DNA from 3 places in the Allobosea sp. 2KB_26 genome. Region 3 is predicted to be linked to each of the others. Evidence: predicted binding sites of a transcription regulator. Region 3 holds the regulator's gene; each other region holds the start of a gene.
The links. Region 3 encodes PhoB, which activates phosphate uptake and scavenging genes when phosphate is short. Its sites were predicted from a motif close to TGTCATNNANCTGTCAT; they were not measured.
Positions count from the first base shown of each region.

Region 1: a site for PhoB is predicted at 1,170-1,186, ahead of AB4099_RS01415 (BtaA family protein). Genes of this name have one in related genera too.
Region 2: a site for PhoB is predicted at 5,060-5,076, ahead of phnC (phosphonate ABC transporter ATP-binding protein). Genes of this name have one in related genera too.

Region 1 is NZ_JBFRHE010000001.1:273,878-281,366, reverse strand. Features, by position in the region: gene AB4099_RS01425 (acyl-CoA dehydrogenase family protein) at 1-571, shown strand, start outside; gene msrB (peptide-methionine (R)-S-oxide reductase MsrB) at 631-1,077, opposite strand; gene AB4099_RS01415 (BtaA family protein) at 1,239-2,489, shown strand; gene AB4099_RS01410 (class I SAM-dependent methyltransferase) at 2,486-3,154, shown strand; gene AB4099_RS01405 (potassium channel family protein) at 3,201-4,001, shown strand; gene AB4099_RS01400 (DUF427 domain-containing protein) at 4,002-4,283, opposite strand; gene AB4099_RS01395 (thioesterase family protein) at 4,372-4,932, opposite strand; gene AB4099_RS01390 (FAD-binding oxidoreductase) at 5,179-6,612, shown strand; gene AB4099_RS01385 (AsmA family protein) at 6,719-7,489, shown strand, end outside.
Region 2 is NZ_JBFRHE010000001.1:1,072,005-1,079,493, forward strand. Features, by position in the region: gene AB4099_RS05165 (error-prone DNA polymerase) at 1-2,646, opposite strand, end outside; gene AB4099_RS05170 (Y-family DNA polymerase) at 2,643-4,175, opposite strand; gene AB4099_RS05175 (ImuA family protein) at 4,132-4,959, opposite strand; gene phnC (phosphonate ABC transporter ATP-binding protein) at 5,183-6,001, shown strand; gene phnD (phosphonate ABC transporter substrate-binding protein) at 6,073-6,990, shown strand; gene phnE (phosphonate ABC transporter, permease protein PhnE) at 7,082-7,489, shown strand, end outside.
Region 3 is NZ_JBFRHE010000004.1:480,524-488,012, reverse strand. Features, by position in the region: gene AB4099_RS15705 (DUF1801 domain-containing protein) at 1-52, opposite strand, end outside; gene greA (transcription elongation factor GreA) at 631-1,098, shown strand; gene AB4099_RS15695 (TIGR03862 family flavoprotein) at 1,108-2,325, opposite strand; gene AB4099_RS15690 (YnfA family protein) at 2,399-2,719, shown strand; gene phoB (phosphate regulon transcriptional regulator PhoB) at 2,824-3,522, opposite strand; gene phoU (phosphate signaling complex protein PhoU) at 3,556-4,275, opposite strand; gene pstB (phosphate ABC transporter ATP-binding protein PstB) at 4,324-5,124, opposite strand; gene pstA (phosphate ABC transporter permease PstA) at 5,169-6,056, opposite strand; gene pstC (phosphate ABC transporter permease subunit PstC) at 6,070-7,041, opposite strand; gene pstS (phosphate ABC transporter substrate-binding protein PstS) at 7,137-7,489, opposite strand, start outside.

The DNA.
Region 1 (7,489 bases), on a different contig from region 3:
CTTTGCGGCGCTCGACCGTCAGGACGCGAGCGAGAGCGAACGGTTGCTGGCGCGGATCGGCGCGCCGATTGCGAAATACTGGGTCTCGAAGCGCGCGCCGGCGGTCGTGGTCGAGGCACTGGAATGCCATGGCGGCAACGGCTTCATCGAGGAAAACCCCATGGCCCGGCTCTATCGGGAGGCGCCGCTCAACAGCGTCTGGGAGGGCTCGGGCAACGTCATTTGTCTCGATGTGCTGCGCTCGCTGGAGCGAGAGCCAGGCTCTCTCGTGGCGCTGATCGGGGAGATGCGAACCGCGGCCGGCGCTGACAATCGCTTCGATGCGCATTTGAGCGCGCTGGAGTCGGAGATACCCACTCTGGTGCGAAGCGAAGGGCAGGCGCGGCGGCTGGTCGAGCGGCTGGCCCTGGCGCTGCAGGCCTCGCTGCTGCTGCGACATGCGCCTCACATCGTCGCGGACGCCTTCATCGCGACGCGGCTCGAGGGGCGCTGGTCGGGCCATTTCGGCGATCTGCCGGTGTCCGTCGATGCTTCCGCGCTGGCGCATCGGGCAGTCCCGGCTGTGGAATAGCACTCACGAGCTTGCGCGGCCGCCCTCCCGAAAGAGGGAGCGCGGCCGGCTGATCCGGCTCAGGCCTCGGCTTCAGCCGGAGCGAAATCCATAGCGACGCCGTTGATGCAGTAGCGCAGTCCGGTCGGTGGTGGGCCGTCAGGGAAGACATGGCCGAGATGGCCGCCGCAGCGGGCGCAATGCACCTCCGTGCGCCGCATCATGTAGCTATTGTCCTCGCTGATCCCGACCGCGCCCTCCAGTGGCTGGTCGAAGCTCGGCCAGCCCGTGCCGCTCTCGAATTTCTTGCCGGACTGGAACAAGGGGTTGCCGCAACCGGCGCAGGTGAAGCGCCCGGCGCGCTTCTCGAAATTCAAGGCGCAGGAGCCAGCGCGCTCGGTGCCATGCTCGCGCAGCACGTGGTACTGCTCCGGCGTCAGGCGGCGGCGCCACTCCTCGTCGGTCAGCTGGAATTCGAACTCACCGGCTTCCCTGGCTTTGCCGCCGAACAGTCCGGACAGTCCCATCGTCATTCTCCCGTTCAAAGGTTTCGGGCGGAATATGGGGATGATCGCGCTCCACGTCAGCCCGCCTTCACGGATAGCTGATCCGCAAAGCGCGTCACCCAACCGTCACGCGACTCCTCTAGTCGGCTCGCCATCGCAACGGACCGCGCGAGGAACGAAGAATGCAGACGGCGCGTACGGTTCGGCGGGAAACCACAATGGGCCTGACCACGGCGGTGCATCGCAGCAAGCCGTTGTCACGGGCGGGCATCCTGGAACGACTGTTCACCCTGGCCTTTTCCGGGCTCGTCTATCCGCAGATATGGGAAGACCCGGTCGTCGATATGGAGGCGCTGGACCTGCGCCCTGATGACCATGTCGTCGCAATCGCGTCCGGCTCCTGCAACATCCTGTCCTATCTCACCGCCAACCCGGCGAAGATCAGCGCTGTCGATCTCAATGGCGCCCATATCGCGCTCGGCAAGCTCAAGCTCGCCGCGCTAGACAGCCTGGCAGGCCACGAGGAGTTCCTGCGCTTCTTCGGCGAGGCGCAATCGCAGGCGAATATTGCGCTCTATGACGGCGAGATCGCGCCACGCCTCGATGCCGTTTCACGAAGCTACTGGGAAGGTCGCAGCCTGAGCGGCCGCCGGCGCATCCAGGTCTTTGCCCGCAATTTCTATCGGTACGGCCTGCTCGGCCGTTTCATCGGAGCCGGGCATCTGCTTGGCCGCACGCTCGGCTGCGATCCGCGCGTGATGCTTCAGGCGCGCAACATCGAAGAGCAGCGCGCCCTGTTCGACAGGCATATCGCTCCCGTCTTCGACAAGCCCCTGGTACGTTGGCTGGTGCGCCAGCCGGCCTCGCTCTATGGGCTCGGCATCCCGCCGGCGCAGTACAAGGCGCTCGCGGCTGACGGCGACGCCGGGATACGTGGCGTGCTTCGGCGCCGGCTTGAAAGGCTGGCCTGCGGCTTCGACCTGAAGTCGAACTATTTTGCCCGGCAGGCCTTTGGACGGGGCTATGCGACAGACGAGAACGCATCCTTGCCGCCCTATCTTGAAAGGCGGAATTTCGCGGCTGTTCGAGAGCGGGCCGGCCGCGTCGGCTATCACCAGAGCGCGATCACGGCCTTTCTCGAGAGCCAGCCTGCGAAGAGCTGCGATGCCTATGTGCTGCTCGATGCTCAGGACTGGATGAATGACGCGGATCTCACCGCGCTTTGGTCGCAGATCACGCGCACGGCGCGACCCGGCGCACGCGTGATCTTCCGGACGGCCGCCGATGAGCGACTGCTGCCCGGCCGGGTGCCGGCCTCGATTCTCGCGCAATGGCGCTATGAGGAGGCACGCAGCCGCGAGCTTGGAGAGCGCGATCGCTCGTCGATCTATGGCGCCTTCCATCTCCATGTGCTGCAGGGGGCGGCGGCATGAGCGCCGGCCGCGCCACGACCGAGGCCGCCGGCCTGATGGACCGGATGTATCGCCACCAGCGCCATATCTACGACGCCAGCCGCAAATTCTATCTGCTTGGCCGGGACCGGCTCATCGCCGAACTCGATCCTGCGCCGGGCAGCGCGATCCTGGAAATCGGCTGCGGCACCGGGCGTAACCTGATCAAGCTCGCCCGGACCTATCCCGGCACGCAGTGTTACGGTCTCGACGTCTCGGCCGAGATGCTCGCGACGGCGGAGAGAAGCGTGGCAAGATCGGGGCTCTCGGAGCACATCCATCTGGCACAGGCGGACGCGACCTGCTTCGACGCGCCGGCCCTGTTCGGGCGCGACGGATTTGATCGCATCGTCATCTCCTATGCGCTCTCGATGATCCCGCCCTGGCGGGGCGTGATCGCTCAGGCGCTGCGGATGCTGACGGCGACCGGTTCACTGCATATCGTCGATTTCGGCGACCAGACCGGCTTGCCTGCGTCGTTCAGGGCCGTCCTGAATTGCTGGCTGACATTGTTCCATGTCACGCCAAGACATGATCTGCCTGAGGCAATCGCCGAATTGTCGCGGATCGAGGGCGCCGAGAGCCGTACAACGCGGCTCCTTCGCGGCTATGCCATCCATGCCGTGGCAACGCGGCGGGCCGCCTGAGCAGCGGGCGCTGGACGCGCTATCCTTTGGCCTGTAACGCCATGGGATGGCCGAGAATACGACGTCTGTTCGCAGGGAAGGGCAGGTCGAGAGACTGCGGGACGGCCTGCGTCAGCTCTATCACGGCCGCTCGCCCGGGGCTGTGCGCTTTCAGCTTGCGACGGCGGTCGTCGATCTGCTGATCATCGCGTTCTTCATCGCGACACCGCTGATCCGCGAACGCCCGCTCTTCTACTGGCTCGATTACTCGGTCGCAGTGATCATGGTCATCGAGATCGGCGCACGGATGCTGGCCTCCTCGAACATTCCGCGCCTGCTGCGCCAGCCGAGCATGCTGCTCGATCTCTTCATCCTGGCAACGCTGCTCGCGCCGCAATGGCTGGAGAATTTCGGCTTCCTGCGCATCCTGCGGCTGTGGTCGTTGTCACAGCGTGGGCTGATCTGGGAGCGGCTGCGCGCTGCGGGCTATCCCGAGTGGGAAAGCGCAGCGCGGGCGATGGTCAATATCGTGACCTTCCTGTTCGTGGTGACAGGCTTCATCTACACCTTCTTCTTTCGCGAGACGGCGGGCTTCGCGGGCTATGTCGACGCTTTCTATTTCACGGTCGCGACCGTGACGACGACCGGCTTCGGCGACATCACCTTGCCCGGCACCGCCGGCAAGCTGACCTCGATCGTGGTGATGATCGTCGGAATCTCGCTGTTCGTGCGCCTGGCGCAAGCGATCTTCCGGCCCAACAAGGTCACCTTTCCCTGCCCGCAATGCGCGCTGCAGCGGCACGAGCCGGACGCCGTGCATTGCAAGGCCTGCGGGCATGTCCTGAAGATCCCGGATCACAACGACTGATCAGGAAATCTCGACGCCCTTCCAGAAGGCGATGCGGTCCTTGATCTCAGCGGCAGCGGCCTTCGGCTCGGCGTAGTACCAAGCGGCGTCCCTGTTCTCAGCGCCGGCAACGACAATCGAATGATAGTTGGCCGTGCCCTTCCACGGACAGATCGACGTCGTCTCGCTTGGTTTGAAGAATTCAGAGCGGATCGCGCTGCGTGGAAAATAGTGGTTGCCTTCGACCACGACCGTGTTGTCGGATTCCGCCAGAACGGCGCCGTTCCAGGTTGCCTTGACCATCTCGCTCCTTTCGACCGCCGCTGACCGCCGAAGACGGGGCTGCGTCGGGCCCAGTGACAGGGGCAGGTCTGCGCCGGCTCTGCCGCTCTCAGTGGCGCGTTTCGAGCTCGCGCTCGTCGTGCAGATCCTCGACTGTGATCGTCGTCTTCTTCGGCATGCCGATGATGCGTCCGATCGTAGCCGGTAGCGGCATGCGACAATGCGCCGCTTTCATCAGGGCGAGATTGGCTAGGATATCGGGCGGAAACGGCGAGACCTTGCGGGTCGCCATGTCGACATGCAGCGAGAGGTTTTCACTCGTCGCCGCGAGCCAGCCTTCGCTCGCATGCCGCATTTCGAGATAGTAGTGCAGGCGCTTTTCGTCGAAGGCGATCAGTTGTGCGGTGACCCGCACGAGATCGTCCTCGGTCAATTCGCGCTTGTAGAGGATATGGCATTCGGCCGCGAAATAGGACGCGTTGCGCGTGTCGACATAGTCCTGGTTCAGGCCGACGAGCGAGAAGACCTCGTCGACAGCCCGATCGAACAGCACGTGATAATAGGCCATGTTGAGATGGCCATTATAGTCGATCCATGGCGTTTCGACCCGCATTGCGGACGATACGAAGGGGGAGAAGAACAGCGCCGGAGCGCGGATCTCGTCTTTCATGGCCGCCTCCCGCAAAGTTGTTGCGTGCGGCGGAACGGAACTCCACTGACACGCTGCCATCGTCTTGAAGACGCCGCCGGACGAGCTTTGCCCTGCCTGATGCACCGCCTCCCATGCGCCCGGCGATCTTGTCGCCGGCGGCGACACGCAGGACAAACACGCCTGCTATCGCTACGGTCTGCCTCGTCCGATTCAACCGCTGAAGCCGACCAGTTCCAAGTTAAGCGCCAAGCCCGGAAAAAGACAATGAGCCTTTTTGCAACTGCTTCTCATGCCGCCTCTGCCGCAACCCTGCCGCCGTCGCCGGCTGCGATCGAGGCAGTGACGCGGGCGCTCGCCGCCCGATTCGGCAACCGGCTGGTGACGAGCCAGGCGGTACGGGAGCAGCATGGCCACACACTGACCTGGATTCCGAACCAGCCGCCGGATGCGGTCGTCTATCCGCAAAGCACCGAAGAGGTGTCGGAGATCGTGAAGCTCTGTGCGAGCCACGGTGTCCCCGTGATCGCATTCGGCACGGGCACCTCGCTCGAAGGCCATGTCAACGCGCCTTTCGGTGGCGTCTGCGTCGATCTCAGCCAGATGAAGCGCATCATTGCCGTTCATGCCGAGGATCTTGATTGCGTCGTCGAAGCCGGCGTGACCCGCAAGGAACTCAACGAGCATCTGCGCGACCAGGGGTTGTTTTTCCCGATCGATCCTGGCGCGGATGCGTCCATCGGCGGCATGGCGGCGACACGCGCCTCGGGCACGAATGCGGTGCGCTACGGCACGATGAAGGACAATGTCCTTTCCCTGACCGCGGTGATGGCCGACGGCTCGGTCGTGAAGACATCCAGCCGCGCGCGGAAGACTTCCGCCGGCTATGATCTCACCCGTTTGCTCGTCGGCTCGGAGGGCACGCTCGGCATCATCACGGAGGTCACGCTCAAGCTGCACGGTATCCCGGAGGCGATTTCGGCGGGCGTCTGCCCGTTCCCTTCAGTGAAGGCAGCCTGCGACGCGACCATCGTGACGATCCAGTCCGGTCTGCCGGTCGCGCGCATCGAACTGCTCGATGATGTGATGATCCGCGGCGTGAATCTGCATTCCAAGCTCGGCTTGCCGGAGACGACGATGCTCTTCGTCGAGTTCCACGGCACGGAAGCGGGCGTGAAAGAGCAGGCGGAGCGCTTCGGCGAGATTGCTGCCGACTTCGGCGGTGGACCGTTCGACTGGGCGACCAAGGCCGAGGACCGGACCAAGCTCTGGCAGGCTCGCCACGACGCCTACTGGGCTGCCCGCGCGTTGCGGCCGGGCGTTGAATCGGTTGCGACCGATGTCTGCGTACCGATCTCTCAGCTTGCTGAATGCGTCGAGGAAACCAAGCGCGACATCGAGGCCAGCGGTTTGATCGCCCCGATCGCCGGACATGTCGGAGACGGCAATTTCCATACCCAGCCACTCGTCGATCTCGCCGATGAGGACGAGATGGAGCGCTGCCGCGGTTTCATCGACCGGCTGGTGAAGCGCGCACTCGCCATGGGAGGCACGTGCACAGGCGAGCATGGCGTCGGCCAGAAGAAGATCAAGTATCTCGAGATCGAGCACGGCCCGGCGACACTGGATGTGATGCGCCTGCTCAAGCGCTCGCTCGACCCGCAAAATATCCTCAATCCTGGCAAAATCCTGGTCTTGTGACATCCAGGCAGCTTGCGCGGCGGTATCGGGAACTGGAATGTCGTGATCTCGCCGCGAGTTGGCGGCAAGATCGCATAACCGCCGACAAGAGGGATGATCCAAAGAGGTGCGTGAGACCCTGACCGTCCTGGCCGGTCTCCTCGTGCTGGCATTGCTGGCCGCGTTGATCGGACCGGGCTTTGTCGATTGGCGACTGTATCGACCGCAGATCGAGGAGCGCCTCAGCGCTACGCTCGGCGCGGAAACGCGCGTTGCCGGCGGCATCGGCCTGAGGTTGCTGCCGTCGCCGCGGCTGACCCTGACCGATGTCCGCCTAGGCGATCAGGGCGGACAGGCGAGCCACGCGACGATCGAGCATCTCACCGTCGAGCTGGCGCTGACCGCGCTTGCACGTGGCGAGTTCCGTTTCTCCGACGCTGATGTCGAAGGCGCGACGCTCTCGCTTGTCGTCAATGATGCAGGCGCGGTGCTGCTGCCGCATCCGATTGGTGCAGGCCTGCCGGTGCAGACCAGCCTCGACCATTTCAGCATCCGCCGCTCGGCCCTGATCTGGCGGGAGGCGGGCAAGGAACCCGTCACAGTGTCGCCGATCGCTGCGGAACTCACCGCGGTCAGCCTTGCCGGCCCATGGCGCATGGAGGGCGAGGTCGGCGGCTCGTCGTTACGCCTCGCGACCGGAACGATAGAGCCCGATGGTCGTCTGCGCGCCAAGGCCACCGTGACGGGCGAAGAGGGGCAGCTCAGCTTTGACGGCGCCTTCCTGCTGCCGACGGAGAAGGGCGGCGTCACACCAGGACTGGACGGTTTGTTCACGGCTGCGCCGGGTGGAGCAGTCAGCCTCTCGGGGCGGGTGAGCGGCGGCAGCCACCTGCTCGAC
Region 2 (7,489 bases), on a different contig from region 3:
AGCATCGGCATCGGCCAGTGCGACGAGGGCACGCGTGGGCAACCTGGCGCACCGCGCCAAGGCCTCGACGCTGTCATAGCCCTGCCCGCGCCCCTTCACGAGCGCCTCGCCAAAAGCCTTCGAGATCCCGTCGATCTGGCGCAGGCCGAGCCGCATCGCGAGTGCGCCGTCCTCGCGTCGCTCCAGCGTGTTGTCATGATCGCTCAGATTGATGTCGGCTGGCCGGATTTCGACCTTGTTGTCCTGCGCAGCGCGGATGATCTGCGCCGGAGCATAGAAGCCCATGGGCTGCGAGTTCAGAAGCGCCGCGGTGAAGGCAGCGGCATGATGACACTTGAGCCAGGCCGAGGCATAGACCAGCAGGGCGAAGGAGGCCGCGTGGCTCTCCGGAAAACCGTATTCGCCAAAGCCCTTGATCTGATTGAAACAGGCGGACGCGAAGGCGCGGTCATAGCCGCGCGCGACCATGCGCTCGACCATCATCGCCTCGAAATTCTGGATCGTGCCGACATGGCGGAAGGTCGCCATGGCACGCCGCAGGCCATTGGCCTCATCCTCGGTGAACTTCGCCGCCTCGATGGCGATGCGCATCGCCTGCTCCTGGAACAAGGGCACGCCGAGCGTCTTTTTCAGAACCTGTTCCAGCTCGTCGGGAAGCCCATGTTCCGGCGCGGGTCTGGGGTAGACGACCTCATTCGGGTTTTTCCGCCGCCGCAGATAGGGGTGGACCATATTGCCCTGGATCGGGCCCGGCCGGACGATCGCGACCTCGATGACGAGATCGTAGAATTTCCTGGGCTGCAGCCGCGGCAGCATGTTCATCTGCGCCCGGCTCTCGACCTGGAAGACGCCGATCGCATCGGCCCGACACAGCATGTCGTAGACGCGCAGATCACCCTGCTCGATCGTCGCCAGCTCCCAGCGCTTGCCTTCGTGCAGAGCGATCAGGTCAAAGGCCTTGCGGATGCAGGTCAGCATGCCGAGCGCGAGCACATCGACCTTCATCATCCGGAGCGCGTCGATATCGTCCTTGTCCCATTCGATGAAGCTGCGGTCCTTCATGCCGCCCCAGCCGATCGGCACGCATTCGTCGAGCCGCCCGCGCGTCAGCACGAAGCCGCCGACATGCTGGGAGAGATGGCGGGGGAAGCCGATCAACTCGGTCGCCAGCGCGGCCGCGCGCGCGATCATCGGATTGGCGGGGTCGAGCCCCGCCTGCCGGACATGGTTCTCCGGCAGGCCGTCGCCCCAGCTGCCCCAGACCGTGTTGGCGAGCGCGGCCGTGACATCCTCGCTCAGGCCGAGCGCCTTGCCGACCTCGCGAATGGCGCTGCGCGGCCGATAGCAGATCACCGTGGCGCAGATGCCGGCGCGCAGCCGACCATAGCGCTCATAGATATACTGCATCACCTCCTCGCGCCGCTCATGCTCGAAATCGACATCGATATCGGGCGGCTCCTTGCGCTGTTCGGAAAGAAAGCGGGCCAGGAGCGAATTGCCTTCCATCGGGTCGACCGCGGTGACCCAGAGGCAGTAGCAGACTGCCGAATTCGCGGCCGAGCCCCGGCCCTGGCACAGGATCGGCGGCTCCTGCGCCCGGGCAAAGCGCACGATGTCGTGGACCGTCAGGAAGTAGCGCGCGTAGTCGAGCTTCGCGATCAGTGCGAATTCCTTGTGCAGGAGATCGCATACCTTGCTCGGGATGCCCTCGGGATAGCGCCTGTGCGCTCCTTCCCAGGCGAGACGCTCCAGATGCTCCTGCGGGGTGCTCCCGGGCGGCACCGGTTCGTCCGGATATTCATATTGCAACTGGTCGAGCGAGAACCGGCAGCGTTCGAGGAAGCGCACCGTCTCCGCCACCATCTCCGGCGCGTGCCGGAACAGGTGGGCCATCTCGCGCGGCGATTTGAGATGGCGCTCGGCATGGGCCTCCAGCATGCGCCCGGCCCGCTCGATCGGGACATGCTCGCGGATGCAGCTGACGACATCCTGCAAGGGCCGCCGCGCGGGCGCATGATAAAGCACGTCATTGACGGCGAGACAGGGCACACCCGCCCTGGACGCGAGCAGCGCCAATGCATCGGCCCGGCGCCGGTCGTCGCCGCGATGCGGCATGTCGATACCCAGCCAGAGCCGACCCCGCGCAAACTCGGAAACGCTCGCGAGAGCCGCAGCGATCTCGCTCTCCGGCCGCCGTTCCGGCATCAGTATCAGCAACATGCCTTCCGCGAATTCGCGTAGGTCGGAGAGCGTGAGGATGCATTCGCCCTTCTTCTCGACCTTCATCTTGCCGTGGGTCAGCAGGCGGCAGAGCCTGCCATAGGCGTCGCGATCCTGGGGATAGGCGAGCAGGTCGGGCGTGCCATCGGACAGGACGAGGCGGACCCCGACCGCGAATGTCAGCTTCGTTGTGGCGATACCCGCCTCGCGCATCGCCGCATGGGCCCGCACCACGCCGGCCAGAGAATTGCGGTCGGCGAGCCCGATTCCGGCAAGGTCGAGTTCGGCCGCCCGGCCAACCAGTTCCTCCGGACTCGAGGCCCCGCGCAGGAAGGAGAAGTTGGAGGTGACCGCGAGTTCGGCATAGCGCGAAACTGGTACGATCGGAGCGGCTTCCACCGGGCAATTGTCATTGAGCCCGCTCATGCGAAAAGCCCGTGCATGAACCAGGGCGGATGCGCGGCCTCGCGGCCATAGAGTCCGTCGCGATAAAGCCAGAAGCGCCTTCCACCCGGCTCTTCGACGCGAAAATAGTCGCGGGTCGGCGCGATCCTGCCCGTCGTCGCCCACCATTCGGCAGCGATCCGCTCCGGCCCCTCCGCCTTGGCGACCTCATGCAGCACGCGCCGCCAGCGGAAACGCGTCGGCGGCCCGTCCGGGATCTCGGCCAGCACCTCGATCGGCTCCGGCCGCGACAGCAGCCGGAGGGGCCGTTCCGGGACGGCGCTCGGAGCCGGCCAGTCCGGGGAAAACCCGAGCCTTGCCATCTCGCCATGACGCAGGGCGGGCACCGCCAATGCGGCGCGCTCGGGATCATGGCTGTCCTGCGCCAGGAAACGCCGCACGCGATCCGGGCCGATCCGGGCGGCGATCGCATCGGCGACCTCCGTCAGGGCCCGCTCGGCGGCGGCTGCATCGGGTTCCTCCTCCCGACCGGCCGCAAGAGCCCCCTGATCGGCCGCGAAAGGCTCGGTCGCACCGGCCGAGAGCCGGATCAGGTCGAAACCGAAGCCGGGATCGAGCGGGTCCGCCAGGGCATCCAGCTTCAGGGCGAAGAGTCGATCGACCGCCGCCGGATCGCGCAACGGCATCCCGGTCTCGATGCCGAGACGGCGCACGGCCCCGTCACTGCGGAAGAAGCTCGCCTCGAACACTCTCGCGCCTTCGCCGCGCGCTTCCAGCATGCCGGCCAGACTCTCGCCCAGGCCGGCCAGGGCCGCCCGGATACCGGCTTCATGCGCCAACGGTTCGGCGAAACGCCGTTCCGCCATGCATTCAGGCAGCGGTCGTCGCGGTGACAGCGCCTGCGGCAGGCGGCCGAGCGCCTGGTCGAGCCTGTCGAGCAGGTCGCGGCCGAACCGGGCGGCCAGCGGCGCGCGCGGTCGCGTCTCCAGATCGGCGATATGGCTGAGGCCCATGCGTGCGAGCCCGTGCTGCCGTGCAGCCTCCAGGCCGAGCGCCGCGGTCGGCAAGGGCCACAGGGCCTGGCTCTCTCCGCCCGGCGGCACGATGCCGCCGCGCCCATAGCGCGCGACGCCCCAGGCGGCGCGCGCCGTCCCGGCAATAGCGGCGCGCAGCGTAAAGCCCCGCCGTTTCAGCCGAAGCAGGCAGTCGCGGCCAAGCAGGGCTTCGCCGCCGAAGAGATGGGTGCAGCCCGAGATATCGAGCAGCAGGCCATCCTCGCCATCGAGAGCGACCAGCGGCGTATAGCGGTCGCACCAGTCGGCAACGGCGCCAAGCAGGGCTGCATCGGCCGCCCTGTCCTCCTCGGCCACGACCAGCCGCGGGATCATGGCGCGCGCATCGGCCAGCGCCATGGTCGGATGCAGGCCGAGGCGTTCGGCTTCGGCATCGAGGCTCGTCAGGCGGAAGGCGCCCTTCGCCTTGCCCACCACAACAAGAGGACCAGGATCATCCGCTGGCCCGCCGGGCTGCGGGCCACGCCTCTGCGACATTGCCCGAACGGATGCGCCCTGGCTGCGTCTGATCCGGTCGATGGGCAGGCGCGGGAACCAGAGCGACAGGAAGCGGCTCGCGGAAGCTATACGCATGACTGTCCCACTCCATCACCCACTCGCCCGTCGCCCCGTGCCGGTTGCGCAGCACCGTGACCGCGAAACTCGGCCGGCCCGGCCCATGCGCTCTCACCCGCCCCTCCGAAGGCGCCGCCGAAACCGCCCAGCGGATCGTCGCCGCACTCGGAGCAGGACTGCTTCCCAGCCGCAGGAGAAAAGCCGTCGCGCCGGCATCCCGCGCCGCCAGGACGAGACGCCGGCTGGCCGTGAGATCGAGGCAGGCCGGCGTACCTTCGAGCTCGATCACCACCGCGCCGATGCCCGAGCGTCGGTCATTGCCGTGCGGAAAGGCGTCGCCCGCCGCCTTCAGCACGGCAAGCGGATCGCGCCCCCGCACCGCAAGCACCCGGTCAGGATCGAGCCCGAACGCCGCAAGCCCCGGCGCATAGAGTTCACCACCCTCGGCGCCGGCGGAATCCTGCCGCAGCCAGACGACGGGCCGCCGCTCCAGCCGCGCGATCAACCCGGCGACGAAGCCCGTCGCCGCCGGAGCCTGATGCGCCATCGCCACGATCTCGTGCAGGGCATGGCGACGCAGCGGCCCCAGCGCCGCATCGGCCGCCGCGTGGCCAAGGCTGAAGCTCGCCTCCCCGCCCAGCGAGACAGAGACGCTTTCCAAACCGGCAATGCTTCGCCGCAGCGCGGCGACGGCATGATCGCTCACGTCTTGGCACTCCAAATGTTCCTATTTTGTTCTTTATGACTCCGCCTCCTCAGGCGAGTCAACAGCCTCCGTGCGCCCGCTTCCCCGCCCGCAATCCTGCTGTCACGGCCCTGTCATCTGTCGCCGATACCGGTTTGCGCACTGCAAGAGAGCATGAGCTCCGGACTGCGCCTCGCCCATGTCCGGATGTCGCCATGCTTGCTCCTCGATGGGAAGACCGTTCATGCTGCGTATCGAAGGCCTGACCAAGCGCTTCAGCGGCAAGGCCGCCGTGGACAATGTCTCGCTGTCGATCCCGAAGGGCGAAATGGTCGGCGTCATCGGCCGCTCGGGCGCCGGCAAGTCGACCCTGCTGCGCATGATCAACCGCTTGGCGGAGCCGAACTCCGGCCGCCTGATCAGCGACGAACGCGATGTCACCGCATTGAAGGGCGCCGAACTGCGCGCCTGGCGTCGCGACACCGCGATGATCTTCCAGCAGTTCAATCTCGTCGGCCGCCTCGACGTGCTGACCAATGTCCTGCTCGGCCGGCTCAATCACCGCTCGGCCTTCCTGACGCTGGTGAAGAGCTTCTCGCCGGACGACAAGATCCGCGCCATCGCCGCGCTCGAGCGCCTCGACATGGGCCATCTGCTGGCCCAGCGCGCCGAGACCCTCTCGGGCGGCCAGCAGCAGCGCGTCGCGATCGCCCGTGCCCTGGTCCAGGAGCCGACGGTCATCCTCGCCGACGAGCCGATCGCCTCGCTCGATCCGCGCAACACCCAGGTCGTGATGGATGCGCTCTTCCGCATCAATCGCGAGGACGGCATCACCGTGATCTGCAATCTGCACGACCTCGATATCGCGGCGAAATATTGCGACCGGCTGATCGGCATGGCCGCCGGCAAGGTCGTGTTCGACGACGTGCCGCAGGCGCTGACCCGCGAGATCGCCGCCGAACTCTACGGCATCGAGGCCAAGGATGCCGGCGCCGAGGCGCTGGACGCGCTCGACGCCATCGCCATCGCCGAAGCCAAGCGCGCCAAGCAGACCGCAGCCTGAGCCAGGCCTCAGCCCGGCCAGGACCGCTTACGCCTGAAAAGACCACCAACAGCCTTCAACAGGAGCAAACCATGCTGACCCGTCGTCATACCCTCACGCTCGCCGCCGCCGGCCTGGCCGCGACGCTCGCCGCTCCCGCCTTCGCGCAGGACTGGAAAGCCAAGTATCCGGAGCTGATCTTCGCCATCATCCCGTCCGAGAACGCGTCTGGCGTCGTCGAGCGCTATACCCCCTTCGTCACCTACCTCGCGAAAGAACTCGGCACCAAGGTGACGCTGCGTATCGCCAACGACTATGCCGCGATCATCGAAGGCCAGCGCGCCGGCAACATCCATATCGGCATGTACGGCCCCGCCTCCTTCGCTCGTGCTCGCATGACCGGCGCCAAGGTCGATGCCTTCGCGATCGAGACCAATCTCGACGGCACCAAGGGCTACCATTCCGTCTTCTACGTGAAGAAGGACTCGCCCTATCAGAAGGTCGAGGACCTGAAGGGCAAGAATCTCGGCCTCGTCGATCCCAATTCCACCTCCGGCAACAATGTGCCGCGCTTCGTGCTCGACGGCATGAAGATCGACCCCGAGACCTTCTTCGGCAAGGTCGTCTATACCGGCAGCCACGAGAACGCGGTCATCGCGCTCGGCCAGGGCACCGTCGACATCGCCGCCAACTGGTGGAACGACGAGCAGGAATCCAACCTGCAGCGCATGGCCCGCAAGAACATGGTCAAGGCCGACGATTTCCGGATCATCTACAAGTCCGAGCAGATCGTGAACTCGCCGATGGCCTATCTCTCCGACCTGCCGGAGCCGCTCAAGGCCTCGATCCGAGACGCCGTCCTCAACCTCGCCACCAAGGACAAGGTCGCCTTCGACAAGATCTATGAAGGCAAGCAGGGCCCGCTCGTCGCCGTCGACAACAAGGCCTACGACCCGATCATCGAACTGAACAAGTTCGTCGACGCGCTCCGCAAGAAGAAGTCCTCGTAAGCGCTTACCGCCGACCGTCATCGCCGGGTTTGTCCCGGCCATGACGGAGTGGCGTCCCGCCGCGACTGGCGAACCCCGCGACGGAACCATCATGACCCTGACGATCGATCGCAACGACCCCGCCATTCGCGGCCATGCCGATCTCTATCGGCGCGAGATGGGCGCAAAGCGCCGCCAGGCCCTGCTCGGTGCCGCCATCTTCATCGCCTGCGTCGTCCTTTCCGCGATCGGCTCGGAGGTCGATCTCGCGAAATTCGCCGCCAATGCCTGGCGCTTCCCGAAATACATCCTCGAGACCATGCCGACCCTGCGTCTCGCCACGCTCGGCGCCGATCTCAAGGAATGGTACTGGGGCCTGAACGGCTGGCTCAAGCTGCTCTGGCAGACCCTGTTGATTGCCTATGTCGGCACCGTATTAGGCGCCGTCGGCGGCTTCCTGCTTTGCTTTTCCGCCGCCGCCAATCTCGGCCGTGCCGGCTGGCTGCGCTGGACCACCCGC
Region 3 (7,489 bases):
CGTCTATCATCTGGGACGGGGAGTTTTGGTTCTGGGACTCGCTCTGGCTCATGATCTTCCCTCGATGCTGCTGTTTCTTGGACGAGGCCACCGTCTGCTCGACATCGCGATACAGCCTCTCGAAGAGGCCGCTTCGGCCCGGCAAACGTTTGGGAGAGCACGCTGCGACGGCACGGGATCAGGACGCATAACTCTCTGGCTATTGGTCTGAATTCATAACCAATAGGATATGTGTCGGTCAATCGAGACCGTCACTCGCAACGATCCGTTGCCGCGTTTCCAGGACGATCCACTTCGGGTCTCGCGACACACGATCAGAGTGGCCGCGATGGAAAGTCTGGTGCGAGCGCAGAGCTTCTCGGGCATGGCTGCAACCTTCAAGCGAGACTGTGCTCGCTATCCCGGGGCAGCGGCGGCGCGATGGTTCCGCTCTCGATGGTGCGGCCGGACACGTCGGTGTAGACTGCCCGGGTCTTGTCTTCGGCAGTGCCTGATCCCCATCTCCAAGTGATCGCCGCTTCAGATTCCAGCATCGGGTTGGCGCTGCAGCACATGCAGCCGTGAGGACGTAACACTGAAAGCTGTGGTCCGGTTCGCCGGATGTGCCGAGATCAATAGGAGGAGGCCAGAATGACTCGCGCCTTCGTCAAGGAAGCCGAGGAAAGAGGGACCCTGGACGAGCTGCCAGACCGGCCAGTCTCGCCTCACCCGAACCTCGTGACGCCTGAAGGGCTCGCACAGATCGAGGCCCAGCTGGCGCGCTGGCATGACGAACACGCGGCGGCGCTGGCTGGAGGCGACCGCACCGAGATCGCTCAGACGCGGCGCGAGTTCCGCTACTGGACCGCGCGGCGCGCCAGCGCCAAGCTGGCCCCTGCGCAGGAAAGGCACGACATCGTCCGCTTCGGCTCGACAGTGACGATCCGCCGGGCCGACGGGCGCAAGCAGAACTGGCGACTGGTCGGCGAGGACGAGGCCGATCCGGCGCGGGGAACGCTGCCCTATGTCGCGCCGTTGGCGAGCGCGCTGATGGGCAAGGGCATTGGCGAGAGCGTCAGCATCGGCGTTGAGGCGGTCGAGATCATCGCAATCGCCTGAGGCGATCGTTCAGCTTTCCGCGAGCCAGGCCTGAATCCCTGCTGCAGCTGCGACTCCGGTCGCGAAACAGGCCTGCAGCAGATAGCCGCCGGTCGGCGCCTCCCAATCCAGCATCTCGCCTGCGACAAAGGTACCGGGCAAGCGTTTCAGCATGAAGCCTTCCTCGACCTCGGCCGCGGCGACGCCACCGGCGGTGGAGATCGCCCGCTCGATCGGTCTGAGACCGGTGAGCACCAGAGGTGCGGCCTTGATCAGTGCGGCCAGCCTCTCCGCGTCTTGGGGAAGTGGCCCCTTCGCCGCTTCGCGCAGCAGCGCAATCGCGGATGGAGCAAGACCTGCAGCCTTGCGCAGATGATTGCTCAGCGTCACGCCCTTGCGACGATGCGCGAGCCGCTGGACCAGCAGCGCCGCCTCGTGATCGGGCCGCAGATCGACGGTGATGACCGCCCTGCCCTCGCGCAGGATCGTCTCGCGGATCGGGGCAGAGAGTGCATAGACCGCCCCGCCTTCCAGACCCGCCGCATCGATCATCGCCTCGCCGGGCACGGATTGGCCGCCGAAGCTCAGGACGATCCGTTTCAGCGGCACGCCGGCAAAACGCTCGCGCATGGTCTGCGACCAATCGACCGTAAAGCCGCCATTGGATGGGCGCAGCGGCGCAATCGCAATGCCGCGCGCTGCCAGCAAAGTCGCCCAGGCGCCATCGGACCCTAGCCGCGGCCAACTTGCGCCGCCGAGCGCGAGCAGCGTCGCGTCGTGCTTCGCCTCGAAATCGGCGCCATCGCGGCTCCGGAACGTCAGAACGCCCGCTTCGCTCCAGCCGGTCCAGCGCTGCCCAGGCGCGAAGGCGACGCCGAGACCATCGAGCCGGCGCAGCCAGGCACGAAGCAGGGGGGAAGCCTTCATGGCGCGAGGGAAGACACGCCCGCTGCTGCCGACGAACGTGTCCTGCCCGAGCGCATCGGCCCAGTCGCGCAGGGATTGCGGCGGGAAGGCACGAATGGCCGGCTCCAGCCAGGTTCGGGCATCGCGATAGCGGGCCAGGAAGCTGTCGAGCGGTTCGGAATGGGTGAGGTTCAACCCGCCGCGCCCGGCCAGCAGGAATTTGCGAGCCGGCGAGGGCATGCGATCGTAGATCGTGACCGCATGGCCGGCCACTGCGAGGCGCTCGGCCGCAATCAGCCCGGACGGCCCTGCTCCGATGATGGCGATGTGATGTGAGGACATCGGTCCGGCTTGCCGTCCGCGCGGCCTGCGGTCAAGGGTAATCCCGCCGCGCGGGCCATCGATAGGACGAACCATGCCGACCATCGCCGCCTATCTTGGCGCAGCCATTCTCGAAATCGCCGGCTGTTTCGCGTTCTGGGGCTGGCTCCGGCTCGGCAAGCCGATCTGGTGGATCGTGCCCGGACTGGTTTGCCTCGCCCTGTTCGCCTGGCTGCTGACGCTGGCGGAGAGCGAAATGGCCGGACGCGCCTATGCCGCCTATGGCGGCATCTATATCGTGAGTTCGCTCGCCTGGCTCTGGGTCGTCGAGGGCTTTCGCCCCGACCGCTGGGACATTGCCGGCGGGCTGATCTGCCTCGCCGGCGCGGCGGTCATCATCGCAGGGCCGCGCTAGAGTATCGGCCCGAAAAGTGGATTGCGGCTTTCGGGAAAGCCGATGCAAACATAGACGATCAGATCATCGCGCCGGGTTCGATATCCGGCCCGACGATCCAAGTCTCAGCTCCGCGCAAAGGTCTCGTCGAAGGCGTAGCCGGCGCCACGAACGGTCCGCAGCGGATCCTTGGCGTTGTCGGGGGTGATCGCCTTGCGCAGGCGGCCGACATGGACGTCGACAGTGCGCTCGTCGATATAGACATCGCGACCCCAGACCGCGTCGAGCAGCTGGGCGCGGGAATAGACCCGACCCGGCGCCTGCATCAGGAACTCGAGCAGGCGGAACTCGGTCGGGCCGAGATGCAACTCGCTCCCTGAGCGGCGGACACGGCGGGTGGTGCGGTCGAGTTCAAGATCGCCGGCGGCCAGCAGCCCGGCAACATGACCCGGCTTGGCGCGGCGCAGCAGCGCCTGGATGCGCGCGATCAGCTCGGGCAGCGAGAAAGGCTTGACGACATAGTCGTCAGCCCCGGTGGCAAGGCCGCGCACACGCTCGGTCTCCTCGCCGCGGGCCGTGAGCATGATGATCGGCACTCGCTCGGTATCGCGACGGGTCCGCAGCCGCCGGCAGAGCTCAATGCCGGAAAGGCCCGGTAGCATCCAGTCGAGCAGCACGAGGTCCGGCGTATGATCGCGCAGATGCAGCTCGGCATCGTCGCCACGCGCTACGCTATCGACCTCGAAGCCTTCGGCCTCGAGATTGTAGCGCAGCAGCAGGGTCAACGGCTCTTCGTCCTCAACGATCAGGATGCGTGCAGGCATGTCTCACTCGGTCCCAAAGGTGTCGGGCGCCGGTCACTCACCGGTGGCGGCGTCCAGAAGAATGTTGGTGGTGTCGAGCTTCGGACGGGCTGCGTCCAAGGCTTCGCCCGTGACGAGATAGTGGATCGTCTCGGCGATGTTGGTGGTGTGGTCGCCGATACGCTCGACATTCTTCGCGCAGAACAGGAGATGCGTGCAGAAGGTGATGTTGCGCGGGTCTTCCATCATATAGGTGAGCAGCTCGCGGAAGAGCGAGGTATAGAGCGCGTCGATCTCGTCGTCTCGGCGCCAGACCTCCATGGCCTTCTGCTCATTGCTGACGGCATAGGCATCGAGCACGTCCTTGAGCTGGGCCTGAACCAGGCGGCTCATATGCTCGAGGCCGACGACCGCACGCGACGGCGGCTGGAACTGGCCGGAGATCGCAACGGCGCGCTTGGCGATATTCTTGGCGAGATCGCCGACACGCTCGATATCGGCGGCGATGCGAATGGCGGAGATCAGCTCGCGCAGGTCGTTGGCGAGCGGCTGGCGCCGGGCGATGGTGAGGACCGCCTTCTCCTCGACCTCACGCTGCAGGTTGTCGAGGCGCTGGTCGGCGCTGATGACCTTCTGTGCCAATCCGGTATCACGGCGCACCAGGGCGACCGTCGAATCGCCGAGCATGCGCTCCGACATGCCCCCCATCTCGGCAAGGCTGCGGCGGATCCCCTCGAGATCGGCGTCATATGAGCGGACGATGTGATCAGTCATCGCGGCGTGTCCTTTGTCGGCAAAGCAGTTGGAAGGCTTGGTACCGTTTCAGCCGAAGCGACCGGTGACGTAATCCTGCGTCTGCTTCTTGTGCGGGTTCATGAAGATGGTGTTGGTGGCGTCGAACTCGATCACCTCGCCCAGATACATGAAGGCGGTGTACTGCGAGATGCGCGCCGCCTGCTGCATGTTGTGGGTGACGATGACGATGGTGAAGTCGGTCTTGAGCTGCTCGAGCAGGTCCTCGATCTTGCCGGTCGAGATCGGATCAAGCGCCGAGGTCGGCTCATCGAACAGGATCACTTCCGGCTTCTGGGCGATGGTACGCGCAATACAGAGGCGTTGCTGCTGGCCGCCGGACAGGCCCATGCCGGAGGTCTTCAGCTTGTCCTTGACCTCGTCCCAGAGGGCAGAGCGGCGCAGCGCACCTTCGACGCGGTCGTCGAGTTCGGACTTCGGCGGCTTCTCATAGAGGCGGATGCCGAATGCGACATTGTCGTAGATCGACATCGGGAAGGGCGTCGGCTTCTGGAACACCATGCCGACGCGCGAGCGCAGCTCGTTCACATCGATATCGTTGCTGATGACGTTGCGGCCGTCGAGCAGGATCTCGCCGGTGGCGCGCTGCTCCGGATAGAGTGAATAGATCCGGTTGAAGATGCGCAGCAGGGTCGACTTGCCGCAGCCCGACGGCCCGATCAGGGCGGTGACATGGCGGTCCCGGAAGTCGAGATTGATGTTCTTCAGCGCCTTGTGCTCGCCGTAGTAGAAATCGAGGTTCTTGACCGCGATCCGGACGGGGGCCTCGGCATCAAGCGCTTGCGGGCTCAGTTCCAGCGTCGAAAGCATCGACTTGTTCCTTCAGATCGAACGCGACGAGGGTTTAAGGCCGTTCATTTGCCGCCCCGCACGATACGGCGGGCGATAAGCGAGAGGCACAGGATCGAGACGGTGATGATCAGCGAACCGGCCCAGGCGAGCTGCTGCCAGTTCTCATAAGGGGCGGAGGCGAACTGGTAGATCGTCACCGGCAGGTTGGAGACGCCGCCGACGAGGGTGGGCGAGAACCAGAAATTGTTGTTCAGCGCAGTGAAGATCAGCGGCGCCGTTTCGCCGGCGATGCGCGCCAGGGCCAGCAGGATACCGGTGACCATACCGGATTTCGCCGCCCGCCAGGTCACGCTGGTGATGACGACCGAAGGCGGGGCGCCCAGCGCAGCACCGGCTTCGCGCAACGAGCTCGGCACGAGGCGCAGCATGTCCTCGGTGGTGCGCACGATCACCGGGATCGCGATGATGCCCAGCGCGACGCCGCCGGCCCAGCCGGAATAGCCGCGGAACGGCTCGACCAGGATGACGTAGACGAAGAGGCCGATCAGGATCGACGGTGCCGAGAGCAGGATGTCGTTGATGAAACGGATCAGATCCGCGAGCTTCGAGCCCTTGCCGTATTCGGCAAGATAGGTGCCGGCGAGCACGCCCACCGGCGTCGCCACGGCGATGCCGAGGAAGGTCAGCACGATCGAGCCGACAATGGCGTTGGCAAGGCCGCCCCCCTCGCTGCCGGGACCGGGCGTGACCTGGGTGAAGGTCGCGACGGAGAGCCCGCCGATCCCCTTCACGAGCAGCATGCCGAGAATCCAGAACAGCACGAAGATGGCGAGAAGGGTGAAGCTGGTGGCGATGATTTTCATCGCCCGATCGGCGGTGCGGCGCGCGGGACGGACACGGCCCCAGACCTGATGAGGCGTCGTGGCGGGCGGGGTGACGGCGCTGTTCATGGCCAGGCTCCGCTCAGAAGGACTTGACGCGCGCGACAAGGATACGCGCGATCACGAGGACGACGAAGGTGACGAAGAAGAGGATACAGCCAAGCGCGATCAGCGCGTTGAGCTGCAGGCCCATCGCCTCGTTGAATTCGTTGGCGATGCGCGAGGCGATGGTCGAGCCGGGATCCATGATCGAGGCCGAAAGCCGGTTGGCGTTGCCGACGACGAAGGTCACCGCCATGGTCTCGCCAAGCGCGCGGCCAAGACCGAGCATGATGGCGCCGATGATCGAGACGCCGGCCTGCGGCACCAGCACATGGCGCACGACCTCCCAGGTCGTGGCGCCGATGCCATAGGCGCTCTCACGCAGTACGGACGGGATCTGCTCCAGCATGTCGCGGGTGATCGAGGCAATGAAGGGGATGATCATGAAGGCGAGGATGATGCCGGCCGTCAGGATGCCGAGGCCCGAGGGCGAGCGCGAGTAGAGCACGGTGCCGACCAGCGGAATGCCTTCGACGATGTTCGAGACCGGGATCTGCACATAGGCCGCGAAGAGCGGCACGAAGACGAAGAGACCCCACATGCCGTAAATGATCGAGGGCACGGCAGCGAGCAGCTCGATCGTCGTCGAGACCGGGCGCTTGAACCAGGGCGGCGCGAGCTGGGTGAGGTAGACGGCGATGCCGAGCGAGAGCGGTACGCCAAGGACCAGCGCGATCAGCGCGGTCGACAAGGTGCCGACGATGGCGGGCCAGGCGCCATACTGCTCATTCTGGGTATCCCAGACGCTGGACGTGATGAAACCAAGGCCGAATTCGCGGAAGGCAGGCCAGCCGCCGATGATCATCGAGGCGATGATGCCTGCGAGCAGCACCAGCACGAAGAGCGCAGCGGCCCGGCTGGCATTGCGGAAGACAATGTCGAAGGTGCCCTTTGGAGTGCGGCGAATGGCAGGCGCACCGGGCGCGGCCATCTGGTCTGTCACGGCAGCCATCCGTGGTTACTCCGGTCGCATAAGAAGCACGAGGAAACGGGTCTCACAAAGTCGAACGCGAGGCGGGAACTGCCCGCCTCGCGCCATAGCATGGATCAGAAGATCGGCTTGCCGGCCGGGTCGGTGACGCCCTTCCAGGCGGCGCGGACCTGATCCTTGACGTTGGCCGGGAGCGGCACGTAGTCGAGATCGAGCGCGAGCTTGTCGCCGTTCTTGTAGGCCCAGTCGACGAATTTCAGCGCGGACTGCACCTCTTCCGGCTTCTCCGGCTTGGCATGCACGAGCAGGAAGGTGGCGGAGGTGATCGGCCAGGCCTGGGCGCCCTTCTGGTTGTTCAGCGAGATGCCGAAGCCGGGAGCCTCGTTCCAGTTCGCATTGGCGGCAGCGGCCTGGAAGGACTTGTCGTCCGGAGCCGGGAACTGGCCTTCGGCATTCTCGACCAGCGCAT